Methylorubrum populi: one gene and its partner. The protein of the gene in region 1 binds, or shares a complex with, the protein of each later gene. Links are inferred from orthologs where the notes say so. Each region holds a gene or a part of one and is shown in the gene's direction. Other genes may lie near its edges.

Region 1 (5,558 bases):
CCTCAGGTTGCGGCGGATTCGGGACATCCGCGCCGACGCTCGGGACCGGCGGCGAGGACGGATCGGTGGGCGCGGCTTTCCAAAGCGGCCGCCGGTGACTATTCGCTAGCCGGATCCGGTGCCCGCCGCATCCGGGGGGCGGGCTGTCCGACCGGCCGGCGGCACTTCGCGACACCTGTTTGCGACACCTCTTTCGACAGCCGGGAACGGAGCGCGCCATGAGCGGTAGTATGAGCGGTACCAGCAGCCTCACCCTCGACGCCCTCGACCTCTCGGCCCTGCTGTGCTCGCGCGTGTGCCACGACGTGATCAGCCCGATCGGCGCGATCGTGAACGGCCTCGAAGTGCTCGAGGACGACAACGATCCCTCGATGCGCGAATTCGCGCTCGAACTGATCCGCAAGAGCGCGCGCACTGCCTCGGCCCGCGTGCAGTTCGCCCGCATCGCCTTCGGCGCGGCGGGCTCGGCCGGCGCCTCGATCGATCTGGCCGACGCCGAGAAGGTGTCGCGGGCGATGTTCGCCGACGAGAAGACGCAGATCACCTGGAGCGCGCCCCAGGCCCTGTTTCCGAAGAACAAGGTCAAGCTCCTGCTCAACCTCGTGGTGATCGCCTCGAGCGCGATTCCCCGCGGCGGCGTGATCGACGTGGCGGTGACCGGCGACGGCGACGCCCCACGCTTCGTCCTGCGCGCCAAGGGCAGCCACGCGCGCATCCCGCCCCATGTCGAGGCGCTGATCGCCGGCACGCCCGAGGGCGGCAGCGTCGATGCCCACGGCATCCTGCCCTTCTATGCCGGCCTCGTCGCGCGCGCGGCGGCAATGGACGTGCGGTTCGCGATCCAGGGCGACGAGGTGACGGTCACCGCCGCGCCCACCGAGGCCGCGGTGGGGCTGCCGGGCGCCCCGGCCCCGAGCCTCGAGAACGACCGTCCCTCCGACAGCGCCCCGCCGGACACGCAGCTCGCCTGAGGCGCGCGGCTGCGGTCTCAGACCAGGGATCTCACGCCCGGGATCTCACACCGGAGGCCCCACGCCGGGAAGCGGGCGCCTGCGCTCAAATTCTTCCCGTTTCTTCCTAAAAACAATTGTGAAGCCGGGCCCGCCTTCAACGCTTCACTAACTTTCCAAGGCGAGAGTGCTCGTCGCACGTCCCTTAGTGCGCGTAGACGAGTACCCCCCATGGACGATCTGCTTCGCGAGTTTCTGGTCGAGAGCGCCGAGCATCTGGACACGGTCGATGCGGAGCTTGTCCGTTTCGAGCAGGACCCCAACAACCAGCAGATCCTGCGCAACATCTTCCGGCTCGTCCACACCATCAAGGGCACCTGCGGCTTCCTCGGCCTGCCGCGGCTGGAAGCGCTGGCCCACGCCGCGGAGACCCTGATGGGGCGCTTCCGCGACGGGTATCCCGTCAGCGGCGCCTCGGTCACGCTGATCCTCGCCACCCTCGACCGCCTCAAGGCGATCCTCGCCGACCTCGAAGCCACCGGCTCCGAGCCCGCCGGGGCCGATGCCGACCTGATCGGCGCCCTCGAGCAGATGGCCTCCGAGGAGGCCCCCGCCCCCAGCCCCGTCGCCGCTCCGCCGCCCCTGCCCGAACTGCCGCCGATCGTCGAGCGGGAACTCAAGCCCGGTGAAGTCTCGCTGGAGGAGCTGGAGCGCGCCTTCATGGAGGCGCCCGGCCCCGATGACTTCTCCGCCGCGCCGGTGGCCGAAGCGCCCGCGCCGGTCGTCGAAGCGCCCGCGCCTGCCTTCGAGAGCGCGCCCGAGCCGGCAGCGCCCGTCCAGGCCGCCGAGCGTCCCGCCGCCACGCCCTCGGCGGCCGCCGCGGAGGGCGGCGAGAGCGCCGTGGCCGCCAAGGTGCAGACGATCCGCGTGAACGTCGACACCATCGAGCACCTGATGACGATGGTCTCGGAGCTGGTGCTGACCCGCAACCAGCTCCTCGAGATCGCCCGCCGTCACGAGGATTCCGGCTACAAGGTCCCGCTGCAGCGTCTCAGCCACGTCACCGCCGAGCTGCAGGAAGGCGTGATGAAGACGCGCATGCAGCCGATCGGCAACGCGTGGCAGAAGCTGCCCCGCGTCGTGCGCGACCTCTCGGCCGAACTCGGCAAGGGCATCGACCTCGTGATGTCGGGCGCCGAGACCGAACTCGACCGGCAGGTCCTCGACGTCATCAAGGACCCGCTGACCCACATGGTGCGCAACTCGGCCGATCACGGCATCGAGTCCACCAACGAGCGCATCAAGGCCGGCAAGCCGGCCCGCGGCTCGATCCGCCTCTCGGCCTATCACGAGGGCGGCACGATCACGATCGAGATCGCCGATGACGGCAAGGGCCTCGACCTCGCCGCGATCCGCAAGAAGGCGATCGAGCGCAACTTCGCGCCCGCCGCCGACATCGAGCGGATGACCGACGCGCAGGTCGCGAAGTTCATCTTCCACGCCGGCTTCTCCACCGCCAAGGCGATCACCTCGGTCTCCGGCCGCGGCGTCGGCATGGACGTGGTCAAGACCAACATCGAGACCATCGGCGGCGTGGTCGACATCGCCACGGAGCTCGGCAAGGGTACGACCTTCACCATCAAGATCCCGCTGACGCTCGCCATCGTCTCGGCGCTGATCGTCAAGGCCGGCGAGCAGCGCTACGCCGTGCCGCAGATCGCGGTGCTCGAACTGGTCCGGGTCGACCCCAAGGGCGAGAACAAGAGCGCGAACTCGATCGAGCGCATCCACGGCGCGCCGGTGCTGCGGCTGCGCGAGCGGCTCCTGCCGATCGTCACCCTCGACGGGCTGATGCGTGGGCAGGCGACTGTCGAGGAGGGCGAACTCGTCGAGTCCGGCTTCGTGGTGGTGGCCCAGGTCGGGCGGCAGCGCTTCGGCGTCCTCGTGGACGAGGTCTTCCACACGGAAGAGATCGTCGTGAAGCCGATGTCGTCCAAACTGCGCCACATCCCGCTCTTTGCCGGCAACACGATCCTCGGCGACGGCGCCGTTGTGCTGATCGTCGACCCCAACGGCGTGGCCAAGCTGGTCGGCCAGAGCGCGCAGTCCGGCGCCGCGACGGAGACCGAGGTCGAGGAGACCGAGGCCGGCGATGCCAAGGCGACGCTCCTCGTGTTCAAGGGCGGCGCGGGCGGCTTCAAGGCGGTGCCGCTCTCCCTCGTCACCCGCCTCGAGGAGATTGACGCCTCGAAGATCGAGCATCTCGGCGGGCGCCCGCTGATCCAGTACCGCGGCCGTCTGATGCCGCTGGTGCCGGCTGATCCGGGCATCGTGATCCGCTCCGAGGGCAACCAGGCGCTCGTCGTGTTCTCCGACGGCGACCGGGCGATGGGCCTCGTGGTCGACGAAATCGTCGACATCGTCGAGGAGCGCCTCGACATCGAGATCTCGGCCGACCGCTCCGACCTGATCGGCTCGGCGGTGCTGCGGGGCCGGGCAACCGACATCATCAACATCGCCCACTTCCTGCCGCTCGCCTACGACGACTGGGCGCGCGGCCCGCGCAAGACGGTGGTGAAGGCGCCCTCGCTCCTGCTCGTGGACGACTCGGCCTTCTTCCGCGACATGCTCACCCCCGTGCTCAAGGCGGCGGGCTACGGCGTGACGACCGCCGCCTCCGCCGACGAGGCGATGGGCCTGCTCAAGGGCAATGCCGGCATCGACCTCGTGGTCAGCGATCTCGACATGCCCGGCCGCAGCGGCTTCGACCTCGTGGCCGCCATGCGCAAGAGCGGCGGACGGCTGGCCGAGATGCCGGTGGTGGCACTGACCGGCACGGTCGCTGCCGACGCCATCGAGCAGGCACGCCGCCTCGCGATCAGCGACCTCGTCGCCAAGTTCGACCGCAGCGGCCTGCTCGCGGCCCTCGCCGAGATCGGCGAGGCCGCCGCCGAACCCGCCGCCCGCGCCGCGGCCTGAGACCAGAACGGACCGGAAGAGGACACGCCGCCATGCAGGCCGCCAACGGCAACGCCGTTCCCACCGACACCACCGACTACGTCACCGTCTTCGTCGGCGAGACCATGTTCGGGCTCACCATCGACCGGGTGCACGACGTGTTCGTGCCCGCCGGCATCACCCCGGTGCCGCTGGCGCCCAAGGAGATCGTCGGCCTCCTGAACCTGCGCGGGCGGGTCGTGACGGCCCTGTGCCTGCGCCGCCGCCTCGGCATTCCGGGGCGCGAGGCGGGCGCGGCCGAGATGGCGATCGGCCTGGAGCAGTCCGGCGAAACCTTCGCCCTCATCGTCGACGGCGTCGGCGAGGTGCTGAAGCTCGGCGCCGACACGCAGGAGCCGGTTCCGATCAACCTCGATGCGCGCTGGCGCGATATCTCGCTGGGCGTCCACCGCCTCGACGGACGCCTTCTCGTCATCCTCGACGTCGATGCGCTGCTCGCCTTCGGCGACGCCCGCGAGTCGCAGGTTGCCTGAAGCCGAGAGGGATGCGCCCATGATGACCAGCTCGGCCCAGAACCCGACCAAAAGCGCGACCAAGGACGTGGCGAAGACGGCCCTGATCGTCGATGACTCGGCGGTGATCCGCAAGGTTGCCCGCCGCATCCTCGAGACCCTCGACTTCACCGTCCGCGACACCGAGGACGGCGCCACCGCTCTGGCCATGTGCGCGGAGGCGATGCCGACGGTGATCCTGCTCGACTGGAACATGCCGAACATGGACGGCTACGAGGTGCTGCGGCACCTGCGGCAGGCGCCCCTCGGCGACCGGCCCAAGGTCCTGTTCTGCACCACCGAGAACGACGTCGGCGCCATCGCCCGGGCCCTGCATGCGGGCGCCGACGAGTACATCATGAAGCCCTTCGACCGGGAGATCATGATCGCCAAGCTCGACCAGGTCGGTTTCGCGACGCGCTCCTCCGAAGCCGCCTGATCCCTCCCCGGGCCTTCTTGATCCTCGGGGACCGCGAGGTCCCCGCCCCCTCTCGCTCCGCGGAAACGAGTCCCCCCATGTCGGCATTCCCGGCCGTCGCACAAGCTTCCGCGGCGCGCAGCCCGATCAAGGTGCTGGTCGCCGACGATTCGGCCGTGGTGCGCGGGCTCGTGTCCCGCTGGCTCAGCGAGGCGGGCCACGAGGTGGTCGCCACCGCCCCCAACGGCCGCGCCGCCGTGGACGCGCTGGCCCGCTGCAACCCCGACGTCGTGCTCCTCGACATCGAGATGCCGGAACTCGACGGCATCCAGGCCCTGCCCCTGATGCTGGCCAAGCAGCCGGGCATCCAGGTCGTGATGATGTCGACGCTGACCCAGCGCAACGCCGACATCTCCCTGCGCTGCCTGTCCCTCGGCGCGGTCGATTACATTCCCAAGCCAGAGAGCAACCGCGGCGTCACCACCTCGGACGGCTTCCGCAACGATCTGCTCGAGCGCATCCGGGTGTTCGGTGCGGCCCGCGCCCGGCGCCGGCCGGCCCCGACCGCGGTCGAGGCGGCCACCTCCGCCGCGCCCGCCGCCCCGGCGGTCTCGCGCCTGTCCGGCACGGTGACGCTGCGCCCGAAGCCCCGCACCGTGGTCCCGCCCCGCGCCCTGCTGA
Region 2 (5,052 bases), 1.4 Mb from region 1 along the record:
CGATCACATCGACGTCGCCGCGGCTCTTGAGCGGGGCATCACGGTCACCAACACGCCGGGCGTTCTGACCGAGGACACCGCCGACATGACCATGGCGCTGATCCTGGCGGTGGCCCGCCGGATCGCGGAGGGCGCGCGCATCATCCCCGACGATGATTGGACGACGGGCTGGTCGCCGACCTGGATGCTCGGCCGGCGCATCACGGGCAAGCGCCTCGGCATCGTCGGCATGGGCCGGATCGGCCAGGCGCTCGCCCGCCGGGCCAAGGCGTTCGGCCTGTCGATCCACTATCACAACCGCCGCCGGGTCCCGACGCATATCGAGGAATCGCTCGATGCGACCTACTGGGAATCCCTCGACCAGATGCTGGCGCGGGTGGACATCGTTTCGGTCAACTGTCCGCACACGCCGGCAACCTACCACCTGCTCTCGGCCCGCCGCCTCAAGCTGCTCAAGCCCGAGGCGATCGTCGTCAACACCGCCCGCGGCGAGGTGATCGACGAGAACGCGCTCGCGCGCCTGATCGAGGGCGGCGAGATCTCGGCGGCCGGCCTCGACGTGTTCGAGCAGGAGCCGGCGGTGAGCCCGCGCCTCGTGCGGCTCGCCCGTACCGGCAAGGTTGTGCTCCTGCCGCATATGGGCTCGGCGACCCACGAGAGCCGCACCGACATGGGCGAGAAGGTCATCATCAACATCAAGACCTTCATGGATGGCCACCGCCCGCCGGACCGGATCCTCCCGAGCATGCTCTGAGAGCATCGGGCGAGCCCGGCGCCGTATCGGGGGCGTCACCCAGGTCGCGCCTCCCTTCGAGCAGGGAGGCCGCAACCGTGGTCAGCCCAGCATCGACGGCACGCGATCCGTTTGGATCGCGGCCCGGGCTCGGGCCGAATCGACATCCATCTGTGCGATCAGCGCCTCTGCGCTCGAAAACCTCTCTTCGCCGCGCAGATAGGCCAGCAGCTCGACGGCGACTTCCTGTCCGTAGAGGTCGCCCTTGAAGTCGAACAGGTGCACTTCGAGGAGCGGCGCTCCGTCGTCGAAGGTCGGGCGGCGGCCGTAGCTCGCCACGCCGTCATGGAGGCTGCCGTCGGCGAGGCGCACCCGCACCGCGTAGATGCCGTGGGCCAGTCCGCAGGCATCGAGGGCGAGGTTGGCGGTGGGGTAGCCGAGGGTGCGTCCGCGCTTGTCGCCGTGACGCACCGGCGCCAGCACGAACCAGCGATAGCCGAGAAGATCGTTGGCGCGCGCGACGTCGCCGGCGGCGAGGGCGGCGCGGATCGCGCTCGAGGAGATCGGCGCGTCGCCGGGTTCGGCCGACACCGCCGGAACGATGCGGCAGGACAGGCCGGCCTCGGCGCAGAGTTCGGCGAGGATCCCGGGCGAGCCCTCCCGCCCACGGCCGAAATGGAAGTCGTGGCCGATCACGACGCCGGACAGGCCGAGCTCGTCGCGCAGCCAGCCCTCCACGAAGTCGCGCGCGCCGGTGCCGGCGAGACGCGCGTCGAAGCGCCGGACGATTAGGCCGTCGAGCCCGAGCCGCGCGAAGACGATTTCCTTGGCCCGCGGGCCGGTGAGCCGGAACATCGGCTGGTCGGGCGCGAAGAAGGCGCGTGGATGCGGCTCGAAGGTCAGCACGGCGGCGGGACGCGATCCGGCCTCCTCACGCACCGTCGCGATCAGCGTCCGGTGGCCGCGATGCACGCCGTCGAAATTGCCGAGCGCGGCGACGGCACCGGCGAGGGCCGGCGGCACAGGGTCGTCCTCACGGCAGACCGTGAAGCGCTTCGGGGGAAGGCCGGTCCCGGCGGACGGCACGGCGTTCTCGTCGCCTGAGGGCATCGGCTCCTGCGATCGGATGTGTTTTGTCGGGTCTGACGGGTCAATCGAGACGGACATCTCGACGGAGGGCACCGGTGCGGCCGTTGCGGTTCGCCCCCACCGCGCGGGGCCGGAGACTTGGCGAAATCAGTCTGCCCGGTCAAGCGAATCGGACGGGAGCCCGGATTAACCGCTTCGCAATGCGGGCCGTCTATTGTTCGTCGGACGGAAGGCAGCTCCGCTCGCACGCGTCGATGCGACGTTGATCGCTCGAGAGGGCCGCGCGCCGCCAGTAACGATCAGGGACACACGGAGCACACGTCATATGGCCCTCGACCTCAGCATGCCTATCCTGGTGGTCGACGACTACCAGACCATGGTGCGCATCATCCGCAACCTCCTCAAGCAGCTCGGCTTCGAGGATGTGGATGATGCCTCCGACGGTACCGCCGCTCTCGCGCGCCTGAAGGGCCGCAAGTACGGCCTCGTCATCTCGGATTGGAACATGGAGCCGATGACCGGCTACGAGCTTCTGCGCCATGTCCGCGCCGACGAGGGCCTGCGCACCACGCCGTTTATCATGGTCACCGCCGAGTCGAAGACCGAGAACGTCATCGCCGCCAAGAAGGCCGGCGTGAACAACTACATCGTCAAGCCCTTCAACGCCGCGACCCTGAAGTCGAAGATCGAGGCGGTCTGCGGAGCCTGATCGCTCGAGCCGCCGACGAGGTCTCCTCTGACACACAGGAAACGGGTCGGCGGACGGGAGTGGCACGAGGACGTGGCGTGCGCCGGCCCCGAATATGGTGTCGCCGGGCCGCACGCCGGATGAACGGTCGCCCCCGCGGCGGCCGGCCTCGAGCGGGTCGAAAACAGAACGTCGCGAGTCATCGCCCAAGAGATCGACCATGAGAATGACGCTCACGGCACGCGACGGCCGGTCGCAGAATTCAAATCCCTCGGCCATGGTGAAGGAACTCCTCGACATCGCCGACTACATCGCCAGCTTGCGGGACGCGATCGCGCTCCTCCGGGCCAACGAGTTGACGCGCGACCGTCTGCCGATGGTCCACGAGGAGCTGAGCGAGGTGGTGGCGGCGACCGCGGGCGCGACCAACTCGATCATGAACACGGCCGAAGCCATCCTGGCGCTGCCCGACGGAAAGGGCTACCGCGACGCGGTCGAGGCGAAGATCTACGACATCTTCGAGGCGTGCACGTTCCAGGACATCACCGGACAGCGCATCGCCAAGGTGGCGGAGGCGATGAGCCAGCTCGAGGGCCGGCTCGCCCGCTTCAGCGCCGCGGTGAAGGCCCGCGACGCTGCCGGCATCGACGAGACGGAAGCCGACCGTCGCAAGCGGAACGAGTCGCTGCTGCTCAACGGCCCGCAGATGGGCGGACCGGCAACGGCGCAGGACGCGATCGACGCGCTGTTCGCCTGATCCGGCCTTCGCCGGAGCGGCGCGGAGCCGGGTGGGCTCAGCCATTGGACGTCTGAACCCGAGCTTGGGGCGAAGGCGGAAACCGTCTTGCGCTTACGGCCAAGCTGCCTTGATCCGAACATCGCGCCTGCGAAAAACTGTCAAGGTCCTCCCCGATGAAGGAGGCGGAACCCGTATCGGGACCGCCGCAGGGGCTGGACCATGGCGAATTTCGATCTGCCGCCGGATCGCGCATCCGGTGATGCCCTCGACCGCGTCCGCGCACAGGGGCAGCTGCACCATTCCATCGCGACGACACTGCTGGTGATCGCCGCCGCCCGCGCCGAGCGCGAGGCGCCTCCGATCTCCGCGGCGCGCCAGCGCCTCGCGCAGGTCTACGGTGCCACGCGCCTGCGCAAGCGGCTTGAGCGCGAGGCCGCCGGGGCCTGACCGCTGCCTCACCGACGTCGTCCGCCTGAGACGACCATCCATTGAACTCATCCAGCTCGGCGCAGGAAGTCCCGGAAGGGGCGGCGCTGCGGCGGCGGGCTGGGGGGCGGATCGGGCGAGGGCGGCGGCGGAGGCGGCGCCGCATCGGGTGAGGCCGAGAGCACTTCTGCCCGCACCGCGCGGGGCGCGGCGAACACGCCGCCCTGCGCCAGCGGCACGTCGAGATCGATGAGGTCGGGCACCTCGGTCTCGGATTCGACGCCCGTCGCGACCAGCCGGATGCCGACGCGGCCGAGGGAGGCCACCAGATCCTCCAGCGCGATGTCGGGCATCGCCGCGCGGTCGAGCGGGCGCAGCAGCAGCGCGGCGGCGACCTTGACCTGGGCGATGCCGCGCTCGGCCAGGGCGTTCGGGTCGAAGCGCAGGTCGATCGGGCGATCCATCACGAAGCCGATCCGTCCGCGCAGCCCCGCCAGAAGGGCCGCCTGCTCGGCATCGAGGCTGCGCCAGCTCGCCTGCGGCAGGGCGATCACCACGCGACCGGCGAGTTCCGGCCCCTCGCTGACGAGGCGGCCGAGGGAGCGCAGGAATCCGGGCTCGAACAGCGAGTGCGGCGTGAGGCTGTAGCTGACCGAGGCGGGGCTGCCGCGCCCCTGGAGATGGCGCGCGATGGTGGCGACGCGCTGGAGCATGCGCCGGTCGAGAGCCGTAGTGCGGCCGTGGCGCTCCAGTACCGGCAGGAAGGTTTCCGGCGTGTAGACCGCGTCGCCGACCGTGAGCCGCGCCAGGGCCTCGTAGGCCACGACCTTGCGCTGCGGCAGGGTGACGACCGGCTGCAGGTACACTTCCAGTCCCTCGCCGTCGAACGCGTCGATCAGCGCTGTCTCGTCGCCGGCCGTCACGAACGGATCGGAGGGGCGGGCAACCGGAGGGGTCGTGCGCGGAACGAGCCGCATCGGCGTCGATACCGGTTCCGGGGCCGGCAGGACGGTCGCGGCGGGCGCCGGACTCGGCTGGATCGTTTGGATCGTCTCCACCGCGCGCGAACGTGGGGGCGCCTCGGGCGGCTGTGCCTTCAGGCGGGCGATATCGCTGTCCTGCGCGGACACCACGGCCGCGAGTTCGCGCACGATCCCGCTGAGGATGCCGATCTCGGCGGTCACCTCCTCGATGCCTGAGACGAGCCGCGCATCGAGAGCCTTGATCGCCCCGTCGCTCGACGGAGCCGACGGTTCCGCGGGGCTCGCGCCCTGCATCCGTGTCTGGACGAGAGCGGCGGCGACGGCCTCCAGCTTCACCAGACGTTGTGACAATACGCCGATCTCCTTGGACACGACCTCCTGTGCGGTGGAGAGG

Evidence for each region. The genes of interacting proteins can lie anywhere in the genome.
Region 2: the proteins of MPPM_RS09020 (region 1) and MPPM_RS02570 are in contact, whole or in part, in a solved structure (PDB 1A0O), measured with the Escherichia coli proteins. The link is inferred for Methylorubrum populi from one-to-one orthologs.

The regions. Positions count from the first base shown.
Region 1 is NZ_AP014809.1:1,962,100-1,967,657, reverse strand. The notes cover bases 807-4,129. They hold MPPM_RS09020 (hybrid sensor histidine kinase/response regulator), read left to right. Parts: upstream 807-1,181; coding sequence 1,182-3,929; downstream 3,930-4,129. Other genes in these bases: MPPM_RS09015 (chemotaxis protein CheW), read left to right, coding at 3,962-4,129; chpT (histidine phosphotransferase ChpT), read left to right, coding at 807-971. In the rest of the region: more of chpT, read left to right, coding at 231-806; more of MPPM_RS09015, read left to right, coding at 4,130-4,441; MPPM_RS09010 (response regulator), read left to right, coding at 4,461-4,898; MPPM_RS09005 (protein-glutamate methylesterase/protein-glutamine glutaminase), read left to right, coding at 4,976-5,558. UniProt on the Escherichia coli protein: Involved in the transmission of sensory signals from the chemoreceptors to the flagellar motors. CheA is autophosphorylated; it can transfer its phosphate group to either CheB or CheY.
Region 2 is NZ_AP014809.1:562,643-567,694, reverse strand. The notes cover bases 1,023-3,839. They hold MPPM_RS02570 (response regulator), read left to right. Parts: upstream 1,023-2,147; coding sequence 2,148-2,531; downstream 2,532-3,839. Other genes in these bases: MPPM_RS02555 (EAL domain-containing protein), read right to left, coding at 3,744-3,839; MPPM_RS02560 (hypothetical protein), read left to right, coding at 3,469-3,696; MPPM_RS02565 (protein phosphatase CheZ), read left to right, coding at 2,731-3,267; MPPM_RS02575 (bifunctional riboflavin kinase/FAD synthetase), read right to left, coding at 1,023-1,843. Outside these bases: MPPM_RS02580 (2-hydroxyacid dehydrogenase), read left to right, coding at 1-754; more of MPPM_RS02575, read right to left, coding at 836-1,022; more of MPPM_RS02555, read right to left, coding at 3,840-5,052. UniProt on the Escherichia coli protein: Involved in the transmission of sensory signals from the chemoreceptors to the flagellar motors.